3 linked regions of the Hymenobacter swuensis DY53 genome follow. The protein of the gene in region 1 interacts with the protein of each later gene in a pairwise test. Links are inferred from orthologs where the notes say so. Each region holds a gene or a part of one and is shown on either strand. Other genes may lie near its edges.

Region 1 (4,564 bases):
TGCATTTTCTGTACGTCGGCCATGGCCTCGTCGCGGGTCTGCACCTTGGCCACCTTCACGTACATGGTCATGGTTTTACCAGCCTTCTGCATGAACGGCGGCACCGGCTGACGGAACGACTTGGCGAAAATGGTGTCCACGTTGAAACGGAACACGGCTGAGTCGCCGGGCTGCAACAGGCTGATGGCTTCTTCCAGACCGCCTTTCTGAGCTGCCCGTACGGTATCGAGCGGTACCCGAACCGGGAAGCCCATCTGCTGCTTACGCGAGTTGAACAGAATCGAATCCTTGCCCGTGCGGTACTCTACGTGCAGCGCCATAATCTTGCCGATGCGCTCCTTGTAGGTCGCGTCACCATCGGCACTGATTTCGCGGGCATCGTAGCTCTTGCCGTTGCTCTTGAATACTTTGTATTCAATTCCCGATTTGGTCTTGCTGAATTCACCGCCTTTGTTGCAGGAGGCGAGGCCCAGAACGCCGGCTGCGAGGGCCAGGCTCAGAAGGTTGCGTTTAAGGAGCATGAAAGGGTTATCGTGTGTACAAACAGAATGAGCGGCCAAGTTACACCGAATTATACCGATGGTGCTACCGGCGCCAACGGGGCCGTAACCAGCTGCGCCTGATAAGCAGGAAGCAAGCTCAGAAACCGCTCTACGGTGCTGCTGAGGGAGTCATAGCTGATGCCACCAGCGGCATTATGGTGGCCGCCGCCATTGAAATTGCGGCGCGAAAACTCGCTGACTGAGAAGTCACCCACCGAACGGAAGGAAATCTTCACGGCCTGTACCCGGTCAATGAGAATGGCGGCAAACACGATTCCCTCAATGCTGAGCGCAAAGTTCACCAGCCCTTCCGTATCGCCGGTTTTAGAGTTGTACTGGCGCAACTCGTCGGCCGTAATAGCAATGTAGGCCGTGTTATACTCGCGCAGCACCGTGAGCTTATCCTTCAGCACGAAGCCCAGAAAGCGCAGCCGCTCCTCTGAGTGCGAGTCGTAGATGCGGCGGTGCACATCGGAGAGATTGATGCCCGCGTTCAGCAGCTCGGCAATAATCAGGTGCACGTTGCGCGAGGTGCTGGGGTGGCGAAACGAGCCGGTATCCGTCATGATGCCGGCGTAGAGGCACTCCCCGATGCCGGTGTCAATCAGGTCCTGGTCGCCCAGGTCGCGGATTACTTCAAACACCAGCTCGGCCGTGGCGGCAGCTTTGGGATTGGAGTAGTCCAGCTGCGCGAAATCCTCGGGCTCCTGGTGGTGGTCGATGAGGACCTTGGTACCCTTGGCTTCCCGCACGTAATCGCCCAGCTCATTGATGCGGCCCAGACAGCTGAAATCAAGGCAGAAGAGCACTTCGGCCCGCGCAATGATGTCACGCACTTGGGCGTCGTTCTGGCGGGGCTCGTATACCACTACTTCCTCGTTACCGGGCATCCAGGCCAGGAAATCGGGGTAGTCGGATGGGGTAACCACCGTAACGCTGTGGCCCTTCTTGCGGAGGTAGCCGGCCAAGCCCAGGGACGAGCCCAGGGCGTCAGCATCGGGCTTGTGGTGGGTGGTGATGAAAATCTGTCGGGGGTGCGCAAGCAGCTCCTTCAGCTCAGATATTGTGGACATTGCCTACGGGGTAGGTGACTGAATTTCGGTCGGTTAGGCCGCGTACAAAGGCGGCAAAAGTCGGAAATATTCTGGGTTTCAACAACACGCCCTTCGGAAAGGTGCAGGCAGGGCATAGGTGAGGACAAGGCCGGTTACCGGGCAAAACGTTCCGGGAGGCAGAAAATATGAGAAATATGGAGTTGAATATGGGTACGATACTACCCGTGGGGGTGTATGCTGCTGGAAAAATGCCGTATCTAATTTCGGCATTTCTACACCAGCAACTCATTCCATCATTTCATTCCGTACTTTTGCGGCCGCAAACGCCTGCCGTTTGCGTAGTAACTGAATTCATTTCAACTAACCATACCAAGCCCATGGCCACGAACCGCACGTTTACGATGATTAAGCCCGATGCTACCCAGGACAACCACATTGGTGGTATCCTGAGCATGATTGAGGAAGGTGGCTTCCGCATCGTTGCCCTGAAAAAAGTGCAGCTGACTCCCGAGCGTGCCGGCCAGTTCTACGAAGTACACAAGGAGCGCCCCTTCTACCAGGACTTGGTGAAGTACATGTCGTCGGGCCCCATCGTGGCCGCTATCCTCGAGAAGGATAACGCCGTAGCTGACTTCCGCACCCTGATTGGTGCTACCAACCCCGCCCAGGCCGCCGAAGGCACCATCCGGAAGAAGTACGCCAAGAGCATCGAAGCCAACGCCGTACACGGCTCCGATTCCGATGAAAACGCCAAAATCGAAGGTGACTTCTATTTCACCGCCGACGAGCAATTCTAAATCATGGACTCAGGCGGATTAGTCGGATTTTATAGACGATTGAAAACCGCACTACCGTTTGATTTGTCATTAGAAGCAATAAAAAAGCCTCGCATCAGTGCGAGGCTTTTTTATTGCTTAAAGTTATGCTTGAATCCGAAAAACGGGTCGTCCACAAAATCCGGCCAATCCGTCTGAGTCCGTGATTTAGACGGGCTCTGCGCTAAGCAGGGGCTCTATGTGCTCCGATTCGGTTACTTCCTGAGTGGTGTGCTTGTGCTTGAAGAGGAAGACGAACAGCACAGCAATAACCAGTGCATAGGCCGCAAACGTCAGCCAGATGCCGTGCCAGTCCTTGGTTACGCCATCGGCGGCGGTAAAGTACTGCTCGATGACGATACCGCTAACGGAACTGCCCAGCACGGCGCCAAAACCGTTGGTCATCATCATGAACAAGCCCTGGGCACTAGCGCGGATAGACGAGGCCGTCTGGGTTTCCACGAACAGCGAGCCAGAGATATTGAAGAAGTCGAAAGCCATGCCGTACACAATGCAGGACAGGACAATCAGCCAGATGCCGGGCTGGTCGGGAGTGCCGAAAGCCAGCAGGCCAAAACGTAACACCCACGCAATCATACTGAACAGCATCACCTGCTTGATGCCAAAGCGGCGTAAAAAGAACGGAATAGCCAGAATGAACAGCGTTTCCGATACCTGCGAGATGGACATAATGATGGCCGGGTACTTCACGGCAAACGTGTCTTGGTAGGCTGGCACTTTGTCGAAATCGTGCAGGAAGGTGTCGCCGTAGGCGTTGGTAAGCTGTAGAGCGGCTCCCAGCAGCAGGGCAAACAGGAAGAAGGTGAGCATTTTGGTGTCGCGCAACAACGCAAACGACTTCAGGCCCAATACATCTATTAGCGAGCGGCTGGGCGTGTCTTTAGCCGGAGGCGGGCAGGCGGGCAGCGTAAATGAATAGATGCCCAGCGCAAAAGCGGCGGCGGCGGCTACGTAAAACTGGTTAGCCGATTTCTCGAAGCCCAATAAGCTCACCGTCCACATGGCCACAATGAAGCCGATGGTACCCCACACCCGAATGGGCGGGTAGTCCTTCACTACATCCAGGCCCTGCCGCTTCAACACTGAGTACGATACGGCAATGCTGAGGGCCAGCGTGGGCATGTAGAAAATCATGTTCAGCAGAATCACCCAGAAGAAGGTGCCTGGGTCCGTCACTAGGGGAACCGTGCACAGCACCGCCCCACCTAGAATATGCAGGATACCGTAGAGTTTTTCGGCATTCACATACTTATCGGCAATAATCCCCATGATGGAAGGCATGAAGATGGAGGCAATGCCCATGGTGGAGAAGATGGCCCCGAACTGCGCGCCCGACCACTGTTTGGTCTGAAACCAGTACGCCCCGATGGTTATCAGCCACGAGCCCCAGATGAAAAACTGTAAAAAGCTCAGAATAGTGAGACGCAGCTTGGTACTCATGCAACTACTGGTGAGGAAAGTGGGGGGAACACAATTTGAATCCTAAAGATACAAGAATTCTCTGCGGTGAAAATTCGCCGCCGCCGCCGCCCCATCGGACCGGTCCGGGGTATAAACCCCAAAAAAGCCCCTCCGGCCGGGGCCAGGGGGGCTTTTCGCAAGTGCAATAGTATTACCTGAAGGTTACGCGGCGTCCGCGAAACGCTTGTTTACTTCGTCCCAGTTGATGAGGTTGAAGAAGGCGGCAATGTAATCGGGGCGACGGTTCTGATACTTGAGGTAGTAGGCGTGCTCCCACACGTCGAGGCCCAGTACCGGAGTACCTTTGCAGCCGGTGTCGGGCATGAGGGGATTATCCTGGTTAGGCGTGGAGCAGATTTGTACCGAGCCGTCGGCCTGCTTGCACAGCCACGCCCAGCCCGAGCCGAAACGGGTAGTAGCAGCCTTGGTGAATTCCTCCTTGAATTTCTCGTAGCTGCCGAATGCCTGGTTGATGGCTTCGCCGACAGCGCCGGTGGGGGTACCACCACCGTTGGGGCCCAGAATCTGCCAGAAAAAGGAGTGGTTCCAATGGCCACCGCCGTTGTTGCGTACGGCTGCCGGAGCCGAGGCAATGTTCTGCAGCAAATCTTCCAGACTCTTGCCTTCCAATTCAGTGCCGGCTACGGCGTTGTTGAGGTTAGTAACGTAG
Region 2 (4,545 bases), 2.9 Mb from region 1 along the record:
GCTTCGGCCTCCAGCCTCCAGCCTCGCAATGACAGAAACGCTAAGCTGATAGCCGGCGGGTGCGTTCCAGTAATTTGTCTATCAGGTTATCGAAACGCAACGCGAAATGCTGCTTGGGCTGGTTGCGGCGGAAGAATACCAAGCCGATAAAAAACAGGTCGATAGTCAGCGTCACGTCAGGGTGTTGCTGGATGACGGCCCAGGCCCGCTCCATTTCTTCTGACCAGTGAATATCATCCAGCACGAACACGCTGTGTTCGGTGCGGTGCTGGTTCATCTGCTCGAAATACCGCAGAGTGGGCTCATAGCGGTGGTTACCATCGAAAAAGGCAAAATCGACGGGAGCGGGGAGAGCCACTAGGCCAGGGCCCAGGGTGTCGTCGAGGTTGCCTTCAATGACCTCTACGTTATGTACTCTCGTAGCCTTGAAAGTGGCGCGAGCTACTTCCGCCGTGGCCGGGCAGCCTTCAAAGGTGAGGACGTGCGCCCGCGAGTCGGCGGCGGCCAGGTAGGCTGTGGTGAGGCCCAGCGAAGTGCCCAACTCCACAATGGTGCGGGGCTGGAAGTGGTTGACCAGCCGGAACAGCAGCTTACCCAGCTTGGGCGGCTTGGCGGCCGTGCGGGCAATGTCGCGCAGCTGCCGGACGCGGCCGGCCTTGGTGTGGGAGCCGGCGCCAAAATCCCGGACCTGAATAGTTGTCGCATCGTGCAGGAGTTCGGTACGCCGGTTTTCTACTGCATCATAGGCCGCGAAATGGCCGTAGTGGTTCACTACATGCGCGTATAGGCCAAAGACGAAAGGCGAGTGCAAGCCGTGGGCGTTGCCCGAACTGAGCAGAAACCGGAGGTAGCTGAAAATCTGAAAAAACAACGGCGGGAGTAGGTATGAGCAGGCTAGGCCAACTCTTGATCAACAAAAAAAGACAAAGACACCTGCGCTGACTGAGGAAAGCAGAAAGGCAAAACTCATCCGGAGGGCTGCAAGATACCGAACGCGCAAAAAAAGCCGCTCCGGCAAGAACCGGAGCGGCTGAGAAGCGTCATCAAGGGCAGCGTTTCAGTTCAAACGATACGGCACCACGAGCGTAAATTCTGGAATGTCAACGGCAAACTCGCTGCCATCCATCACCCGCTCCATCTGGTACGTACCCCGCATCTTGCCCAGACCCGATTTCAGGTTGCACCCCGATACGTATTGGTGCGCTTCGCCGGGTTCCAGGGTAGGCTGCTGTCCTACCACGCCTTCGCCCTCCACTTCGCGCACGACGCCGTTGGCGTCGTAAATGTACCAGTGGCGACGCAGCAGCTTCACCGTGTACTCGCTATTGTTGCGGATATCAATTTTGTAGGCAAAGACGTAGTGTTCCTGACCCGGGCTGGAGTAGTCGGGCAGGTAATTGGTGGTAACACTAACGGTTACGCCCTGGGTGGTGGTCGTATTCATAACGTTGGAGTTCCGAAGGAGAGAAAAGCTAACAGCCGTGTGCGGAATTTGGTTTATCTACGCAGCCGGCACCCACAACGGTCCACCCAACTGAAAAATAATCCTTTCCCGTATGTCTGTAAAGATAGAAGAAAGCTGGCGCAAGGTGCTAGCTCCAGAATTTGAAAAGCCGTACTTCCAGCACCTGATTGCCTTCGTGAAGGGTGAGTACGCCACTACCACCGTGTATCCGCCCGGTCCCCAGATTTTTCATGCCTTCGAGGCCTGCCCCTTTGAGCAGGTTAAAGTAGTCATTTTAGGGCAGGACCCCTACCATGGCAAAGGCCAGGCGCACGGCCTGAGCTTCTCGGTGGCCGAGGGCGTGCGCACGCCGCCCTCGTTGCAGAATATCTTTAAGGAACTGCAGGCCGATCTGCCCGAAACCCCGCCGGCCCCGAATGGCAACCTCGACCGGTGGGCCGAGCAGGGCGTTTTGCTGCTTAACGCCACGCTCACCGTGCGGGCCGCCGACCCCGGCAGTCACCAGAAGAAAGGCTGGGAGCAGTTCACCGACGCCGTTATTCAGCAGATTTCCGACCAGAAGGAGCATGTGGTGTTTATCCTGTGGGGCGCGTACGCGCAGAAAAAGGGCGAAATTATTGATGCCCGCAAGCACTTGGTGCTGAAAGCCGCCCACCCCTCGCCCTACGCCGCCGACCGAGGCTTCTTCGGCAGCCGCCCTTTCAGCCAAACCAACACCTACTTGCAGCAGCACCACGAGCAGCCGATTACGTGGTAAAGCGCGAGGAGGCACGACGAAGCAATCTGTCCTTCACGACGTGCTAAACCCTGAAAAAAAGAAAGCCCCTGACGCCAGCACGGACGTTAGGGGCTTTCGAATAGGTCAGGGCGTTGGGCTGCGTTAAGGACAGATTGCTTCGTCGTGCCTCCTCGCAATGACGGTTAATCTACCAAGTTAAACAGGCGGTTCCAGCGGACTTTCTGGAAGAAGGAGGCGTGCGGATCAACCGACAGCCAGATGAGCACGGCCTTGCCCACGATGTGGTCGGCGGGCACGAAGCCCCAGAAACGCGAATCGAGGGAGTTATGGCGGTTGTCGCCCATCATGAAGTAGTAATCCTGCTTGAAGGTGTAGCTCTTCAAAGGCTGACCGTTCTGCAGAATCTGACCGTTGGCATCCACGCTCATGCCTTCGTTGTGCTCGTAGCGCAGAATGATTTTCTGATACTGGGGCGAGTTCTGGGGGGTGAGCTGCACCGTTTGGCCTTCCTTCGGAATCTGGAGGGGACCGTAGTTGTCCTTATTCCAGGTGGGGAAGGGTGGGTTGGCCAGGGGCTGACTATAGGGTGAATCAGGGTTGTTGGGGAACACCTGCTGCCGCTCCGGCTGGTTTGGCGGCGTCTTCAGATCCACAATGCCTTTCACGTAGGGCTGCTTTTTGAAGAACTCGTACGCCGCCTGGGTCATGTGTACTTCGTAGCCCCGGCCGTACAACTCAGTATCCGCTTGGTAGGGAGTGCCCTCGGGCGTATCGTAGTTCACTACGCCGTACTGTCGGAAGTCCGCTGCCAAGTCGTCGTTTCCGGGCACCTGCAGGAAGTAGCTGCTCTGCATTTCCGGGTAGTTCTTGGCGGGCTTACCATTGATGAATACCTGCCCCTGCTTAACCTCCAGCACGTCGCCGGCAACAGCAATGCACCGCTTAATGTAGTTTGTGCGCAGGTCGGCGGGGTGTTCGGCTTCGAAGGGCACGTTGAACACTACCACGTCGTTGTTCTTCACCTCCGAAAAGCCGGGCAGCCGGTAGCTGGGCAGCTGAATCAGGTCGGAATAGCTTCTGATGCTGCTGCCCCAGATGGTCTGGTGCGTGAGCGGCACCTGCAGCGGCGTCTGGGGCGTGCGCGGGCCGTAGTGCAGCTTGCTCACAAACAGGTAGTCGCCTACCAGCAGGGAGTGCTCCATAGAAGGCGTCGGGATGGTGTACGCCTCAAAGGTGGCCCACCGGATTAGCGTTGCCGCTACTACCGCAAACAGAATGGCGTCACCCCACTCCCGGACGGCACTTTTGCGCTTCTTCGGCTCCTTTCCGGGCGTAACCGGGGCCGATGGGTTTTTCTCGAGGTATTTCTCCCAGGATTGTACTGCCATAATAAGTCAGGGGCCAAAAAAACGAACTGTCGGCCGTTGCCGGCACGTCTTCAGTTTGAACGACGGAAGATGCGAAATAATGCGAGGAAAGGTGAAGTTGTGAAGGGTGAAATTGTGAAGAGGTGCAATTCGGCCACTTCACAATTTCACCCTTCACAACTTCACATTTCAGAGGCCCAGCAGATCTTTCATGCCGAATACGCCCTGGCGGCCGGGCAGCCACTCGGCGGCCAGCAGCGCGCCCTGCACAAACCCTTCGCGGGTGTGGGCTTCGTGCTTGAGTTCGATGGAGTCGGCGGGGGAGGAGTAGGTGATGATGTGGGTGCCCACCACCGCGCCTTCGCGCTCCGAGAGGATAGCCAGTTCCGACGCCGTGTCGGTGGCTTCGTTGCGCCAGGTGGTTTTAGCAGGGAAGTGGCGTAGGATGCCTTCGGCGGCCGTGAGGGCCGTGCCGCTGGGCTGGTCTACCTTCTGGGTGTGGTGGATTTCCCGCACCTGCACATCGTAGCCGCCAAACTGGTGCATTTTGGCCGCAATGTACTCGTTGAAGTGGAAGAACAGATTCACGCCCACGCTGTAGTTGGAGGCGTAGAACAGCGGCGTGCCGGTTTCCTGGCTCAGGGTCTGGGCCTCGGCGAAGTGATGCAGCCAGCCCGTGGAGCCGCACACTACCGGAATGCCCTGCCGGAGGCAGGCCACTACATTCTGAAACGCCGCGTCGGGGTGGGTGAACTCAATGGCCGCGTCAACCTGAACGGCAGTAAAATCGGAGATGCGCACATCAGGCCGCGAAGGGTCCACAATGCCGACAATCTGGTGGCCGCGGGCAATAGCCTGGGCTTCGATGGCCCGGCCCATTTTGCCGTAACCGATCAGCAGGAGCTTCATAGAAGAGAAATTTCTGGTACTTCAGCGGAGGATGACAAACCGGACAGCCAGACAGCATGCCCGGA
Region 3 (4,416 bases), 3.9 Mb from region 1 along the record:
GTGGCTGGTGCTGGCTCAGGTGCTGTTTGTGCTGGGCGTAGCGGTGGCTGGCTATGCCACCGAGGCTCTGGGCCGCCGCATCTGGCTCCGGACCCAACCCATAGACCCACGCGACCTGCTGTATGGCGACTACCTGAATCTGCGTTACCAAATTGGCGAGCTACCAGGCCACCTATGGCGCGGCGAGGAACTACCCCGCCGCAAACAGGCCGCCTACGTACTACTCACGCCCCGCCCCGACAGCACTTACGAGGCCGTAGGAATATACCCTGCGCGGCCGGCTATTACTGGTCAGCAGGCGGTACTGCGTGGCTCGGTGCAGGATGTATGGCGGCGTGGCCTGCGCCTGCGCTACGGCCTGGAGCGGTATTACGTGCCCGAAACCATGAGCCGTAGGTTGCATCAGCGGCGCAGCCTGCGTGTGCAAATCAGTATTGCCCCCTGGGGTCAGGCACGCATCAGTCAGATTGACACCACAGCCCGCTGACCAAAAAATCGCGCCTTATTTTCCTGGTTTGTATTATCTTGGCTGGCAAGTTTTGCTCCGTTTACCGCTACCCTACCTATTGCATGTTGTCTTATCCTTTTATTTTCCTGCTTCATGAAGAAAGCCAATCTAGCCTCTATTGGCGAGGTGCTGGCCGCCCAGCGGCGAGCCACTCAGCCAACCACCGTTCATAGCAAAACGGCAACATCCCGCTCCGCTCAGGCCCTTGGTCACCCGGACTCCGCCAGTTCGCCCCAGAAATAATAAACCGCCCGCCCCGATATCATCGAAGCGGGCGGTTTTAATTTGTGAGCGGGCAGCCTAGCGGTAAGTGGCCAGCAGGTTTCTATCCGCCTGATCCAGATCTACCAAAGCGTATTTCCTGGTATCGGTGATATTCATTTCATCCAGCGCGTCCACCATGCTCTGGTAGGAAGCCTCGTCGGTGGCCTTGATGAGCACCATACCACCCGCCTTCTGCCGGAATTGCAGCAGCAGCTTCCGTAGACCATTTGCCGCGAATGTAGTGCTATGAACCGCAGAGGTATTTTTACCAGGATTCTCTCCGAAGAAGTACTGAATCCGGCTGTCTTTGCCCAGCAGCAGCGTCAGGGCTTTGGAAGCCGGCACGGCCGATGTTTCGGAGCCCTTGGCCGGCATAGCCACTTCCATCACCGTAGGCTTGCTGAAGGTAGTGGTGAGCATGAAGAACGTAAGCAGCAAAAAGGCCAGGTCCACCATCGGGGTCATATCGAGGCGGAAGGCGTGCTTTTTGGCGCGGGGCTTGGTGCCCTTGGCGGCGGGGGCGGCGGTCTGGAGGTCGGCCATAACGGTGCTGGGGGTTAGGTGAATACGGTTGTATTCAGGCAACGCTACGGCAGAAGCTGATATTGTGCAGCGGCTACGGCCCCGCCACCAGCAGTTGCTTGTCGGCCGCAGTCAGGTCGGCCAGCACATACTGGGTGGTGACGGTGATGTGCAGCTCATCCAGCACATCTACCAGCTGGTGGTACGATACCTTATCGGAGGGCTTCACGAGGACCAGCGGGCAGGGCTGCGCACGAAAGCCCAGCAACACCCGGCGCAGTCCCCGGCTGCCCAAGTTGGTTTCATGCAACCCATCTTCCGTGAAGGCCGGCCCCATTCCCCAGTAGTAGAAAATCCGGTTATCGGCCCCCAGCAGCAGCGTAAGCGCGCTGCCACCGCAACAATGGCTTGGTATTTCAGCCGTGGGCGTTGGCTTCACCGGCATAGCCAGCTCCAGCAGGGTAGATCTGGACAACGTACTGTTCAGCATGAAAAACGCCACCAGCAGAAAGCCTACACCGGCCATCGGGGTCATATCAGGCGGCATCAGCCGGCGCGGGGCGCGGCGGGAACGGCCAGATAGCAAGCAGGGCGGAGCGGACGACATAGCCTCTAATATACAAGTCGGCCTAGAACCACCACACCCGCTCCGGCGTGAGGCAGGCGTTCAACGGTACGTCGCCCGCCCAAGCATCGGTAATGCGCGGCACTGGCGGCTCCAGACTCACCCCTATTCGCATCGCATCGGGCCGGCACTCCTGCAGAAACCGGTCGTAGAAGCCTTTGCCGTAGCCCACACGGTGGCCGGCTTCATCGAAAGCCAGCAGTGGAATCAGCACGGCGTCCAGCTGGGCGGGGCTAATCTTGGCGGCGCCCACCGGCTCCGGAATACCCCAGCGGTTTTTTACCAGCGTGGTAGCGGGCGTAAGGTGGAAGTGGCGCAGCGTGTGGCCGTCGGGCTGCACCACGGGCACGGCCAGCTGCATATGCGGCTGCTGCGCCCACAGCGCCCGAATCAGCGGCCAGGTATCGGGCTCGTGCTGCTGCGGAATGGGCAGAAACAGGTGCAGCCACTGCCACTCCGGCACCACAAATTCGACCTGCAGCTGTTCCCACAGCGCGGCGCTACGCCGGGCCACTTCGGCTTCGGGCAGGGCGCGGCGGCGGGCCAGGGCGGCGCGGCGGAGTTCGGCTTTGGTCATAGATTTTCGCGAATTGGACTGATTACGCTGATTTTTTCCATCCTCTGATACAAACAGCAGGGCACTTTTTTCGGCTGGTTTCTTTTGGCTGAACCAATCAGTCCAGCGCCGTCACGTAGAAGCCCACTTTCGGCTGCATACCGGCCAACCTGGCTCCCACGGAGGGTTTCTCCCAGGAATCCTGGCTGGTTTTGCGGAAGTACAGGTCGCCTTTGCCGTAGCCCAGGGCGCTGGAAAAGGCCAGGCTTTTACTCACCTGCTCCACCTCCCCGCCGCCAACCCACTCTAGCGTCAGCAGGAAATCCTCGTCCACTACCAGCTGGTCCGTGGTCAGGTCCACGGTGAGCGGGGCCTCGGGATTTGCCCTGTCCGTCGTGCTCACTAACAGGTTGCGAGTCAGCAGCTTTTCCCCCGATGGGCGGCCGTCGGGCAGCAGGCGGTACAGGTTCACCCGAAACCGCAGGGTATCGGGCTGCTGGTATAGCACGTTGAAATGGGCCGTCAGCAGCTTGGTGGGCTTGTGCTTGAGGCAGACGACTATGCCCATCTCGGCCCCCAGATGCTCAGCTTTGAGCTTGGAGATGATGGAATGGGAGGTAGTGGTGCAGCCCAGCGTGCGGCGGCGCTTGTACAGCCCCGGGGCCTGCACCCGCACATCCGCCAGCGGTACGGCCACGGGCACCAGCGTGCGGTTGGGCTGCGCCACCAGCTCCCGCAGCAGCACTCGTTGCGACCGGTAGCCCAAGCTGGACACGTACACGGTATCGGTGAGGTTGGCCGGCGTGTAGGCCAGCTGGTAAGCCCCGTGCTCATCGGTTACGGTGCCCACGCTCTTGCCCGGAATGCCCAGGTTAGCATACGACACCGGACCGGCCGCGGGGCCGGCGGTAAGGGTGCCGGTCAGCGTCTGGCCGGTGGCCGCCAAGGGCAACAGCCCCACTAGCAGCCCACCGGCCACCTTCCGCAGCCAGGAAACAGAGAAACAGTAACGTCGGATAGCCGCCATCAGAAATGAGGAGTTGGAGAAGAGTAGAACAACTCTCCCCCAGAGCCCCGCCAGTGGCCGATGGTTGCCAGCAGCTGTTTACAAGGTATCCGAAACCGTCATGCTGAGCTTGCCGAAGCATCTCTACCGCTCCGTTGTAGCAATCTAACGAAGCGGTAGAGATGCTTCGGCAAGCTCAGCATGACGTTATTTATTGGCATCAGTTGCTTTCCAACTAGCTGCAACAGCTGTTTTCTACTCCTCCTCCAGCACCGTAAACTCCAGGGCCAGCGGGTCGAAGGCATCCAAAAGCTGCCCGATAAAGCCGGGGTTGTTGATGAGGATGCTCAGCACGTTGTCTTCGCGCTCCTGCAGGTGGCCGTTGGGCATCAGCTTGTCTTTGAGGGCCGTGAGCTGGGTATAGGCGGTTTCGTGCTTGGCTTCGGCAGCTTTGCTCAGGCGCTTTTCCAGGCCCTGCACAATGCCAGCCACCTTCTGCTGCTCGGCGGCCACGGTGCGCACCAGCGTGGGGTCGAGGCGCTGGGCCAGGTCCGCCATCTGCTGGAAGGCGGCGGCTAGCTGCTGCTGCTGCTGCTGCAGGCTCACTTCTTCCTGGCCCAGCGTAGCGCCCACCTGCTTTTTCAGCTCGGGCAGCGGCCGGAAGACGTCCAGCGAGGTGAGGCCAAGCTTGTGCAGCTTGCCAGCGTTGGCCTTGCCCACGTACTGGGCCGAGTTGCGGGGCAGCAGAATGGGGAACGGCACCTGGTTTTGCTCGAACACGCCTTTCAGCTGGAACCAGTAGGCCACCTCCGCCCCACCCCCGATGTAACAGAGATTGGGCAGCAGCAGCTCTTGGTACAGGGGCCGCAGCACCACGTTGGGGCTGAACTGCTCGGGGTGCTCCTGAGCCAGCGCCAGTAGCTCCTGCTGGGTGT

Evidence for each region.
Region 2: the proteins of HSW_RS03950 (region 1) and HSW_RS16150 interact in binary tests that used the Escherichia coli proteins (3 or more experiments, as listed by UniProt). The link is inferred for Hymenobacter swuensis DY53 from one-to-one orthologs.
Region 3: the proteins of HSW_RS03950 (region 1) and HSW_RS20635 interact in binary tests that used the Escherichia coli proteins (3 or more experiments, as listed by UniProt). The link is inferred for Hymenobacter swuensis DY53 from one-to-one orthologs.

The regions. Positions count from the first base shown.
Region 1 is NZ_CP007145.1:572,912-577,475, forward strand. The notes cover bases 774-3,684. They hold HSW_RS03950 (nucleoside-diphosphate kinase), read left to right. Parts: upstream 774-1,974; coding sequence 1,975-2,394; downstream 2,395-3,684. Other genes in these bases: HSW_RS03945 (DHH family phosphoesterase), read right to left, coding at 774-1,615; HSW_RS03955 (nucleoside permease), read right to left, coding at 2,581-3,684. In the rest of the region: HSW_RS03940 (FKBP-type peptidyl-prolyl cis-trans isomerase), read right to left, coding at 1-521; more of HSW_RS03945, read right to left, coding at 572-773; more of HSW_RS03955, read right to left, coding at 3,685-3,873; HSW_RS03960 (superoxide dismutase), read right to left, coding at 4,057-4,564. UniProt on the Escherichia coli protein: Major role in the synthesis of nucleoside triphosphates other than ATP. The ATP gamma phosphate is transferred to the NDP beta phosphate via a ping-pong mechanism, using a phosphorylated active-site intermediate.
Region 2 is NZ_CP007145.1:3,467,536-3,472,080, reverse strand. Bases 498-3,389 are described here. They hold HSW_RS16150 (uracil-DNA glycosylase), read left to right. Parts: upstream 498-1,556; coding sequence 1,557-2,222; downstream 2,223-3,389. Other genes in these bases: lepB (signal peptidase I), read right to left, coding at 2,387-3,389; apaG (Co2+/Mg2+ efflux protein ApaG), read right to left, coding at 1,058-1,444; HSW_RS16160 (O-methyltransferase), read right to left, coding at 498-871. Also shown: more of HSW_RS16160, read right to left, coding at 41-497; more of lepB, read right to left, coding at 3,390-3,592; dapB (4-hydroxy-tetrahydrodipicolinate reductase), read right to left, coding at 3,761-4,480. UniProt on the Escherichia coli protein: Excises uracil residues from the DNA which can arise as a result of misincorporation of dUMP residues by DNA polymerase or due to deamination of cytosine.
Region 3 is NZ_CP007145.1:4,502,804-4,507,219, forward strand. What follows is about bases 711-3,473. They hold HSW_RS20635 (5-formyltetrahydrofolate cyclo-ligase), read right to left. Parts: upstream 2,497-3,473; coding sequence 1,924-2,496; downstream 711-1,923. Other genes in these bases: HSW_RS24440 (hypothetical protein), read left to right, coding at 711-751; HSW_RS20625 (ExbD/TolR family protein), read right to left, coding at 809-1,315; HSW_RS20630 (ExbD/TolR family protein), read right to left, coding at 1,389-1,901; HSW_RS20640 (carboxypeptidase-like regulatory domain-containing protein), read right to left, coding at 2,594-3,473. In the rest of the region: HSW_RS20620 (GDYXXLXY domain-containing protein), read left to right, coding at 1-487; more of HSW_RS24440, read left to right, coding at 602-710; more of HSW_RS20640, read right to left, coding at 3,474-3,502; bacillithiol biosynthesis cysteine-adding enzyme BshC, read right to left, coding at 3,737-4,416. UniProt on the Escherichia coli protein: Involved in the removal of 5-formyltetrahydrofolate.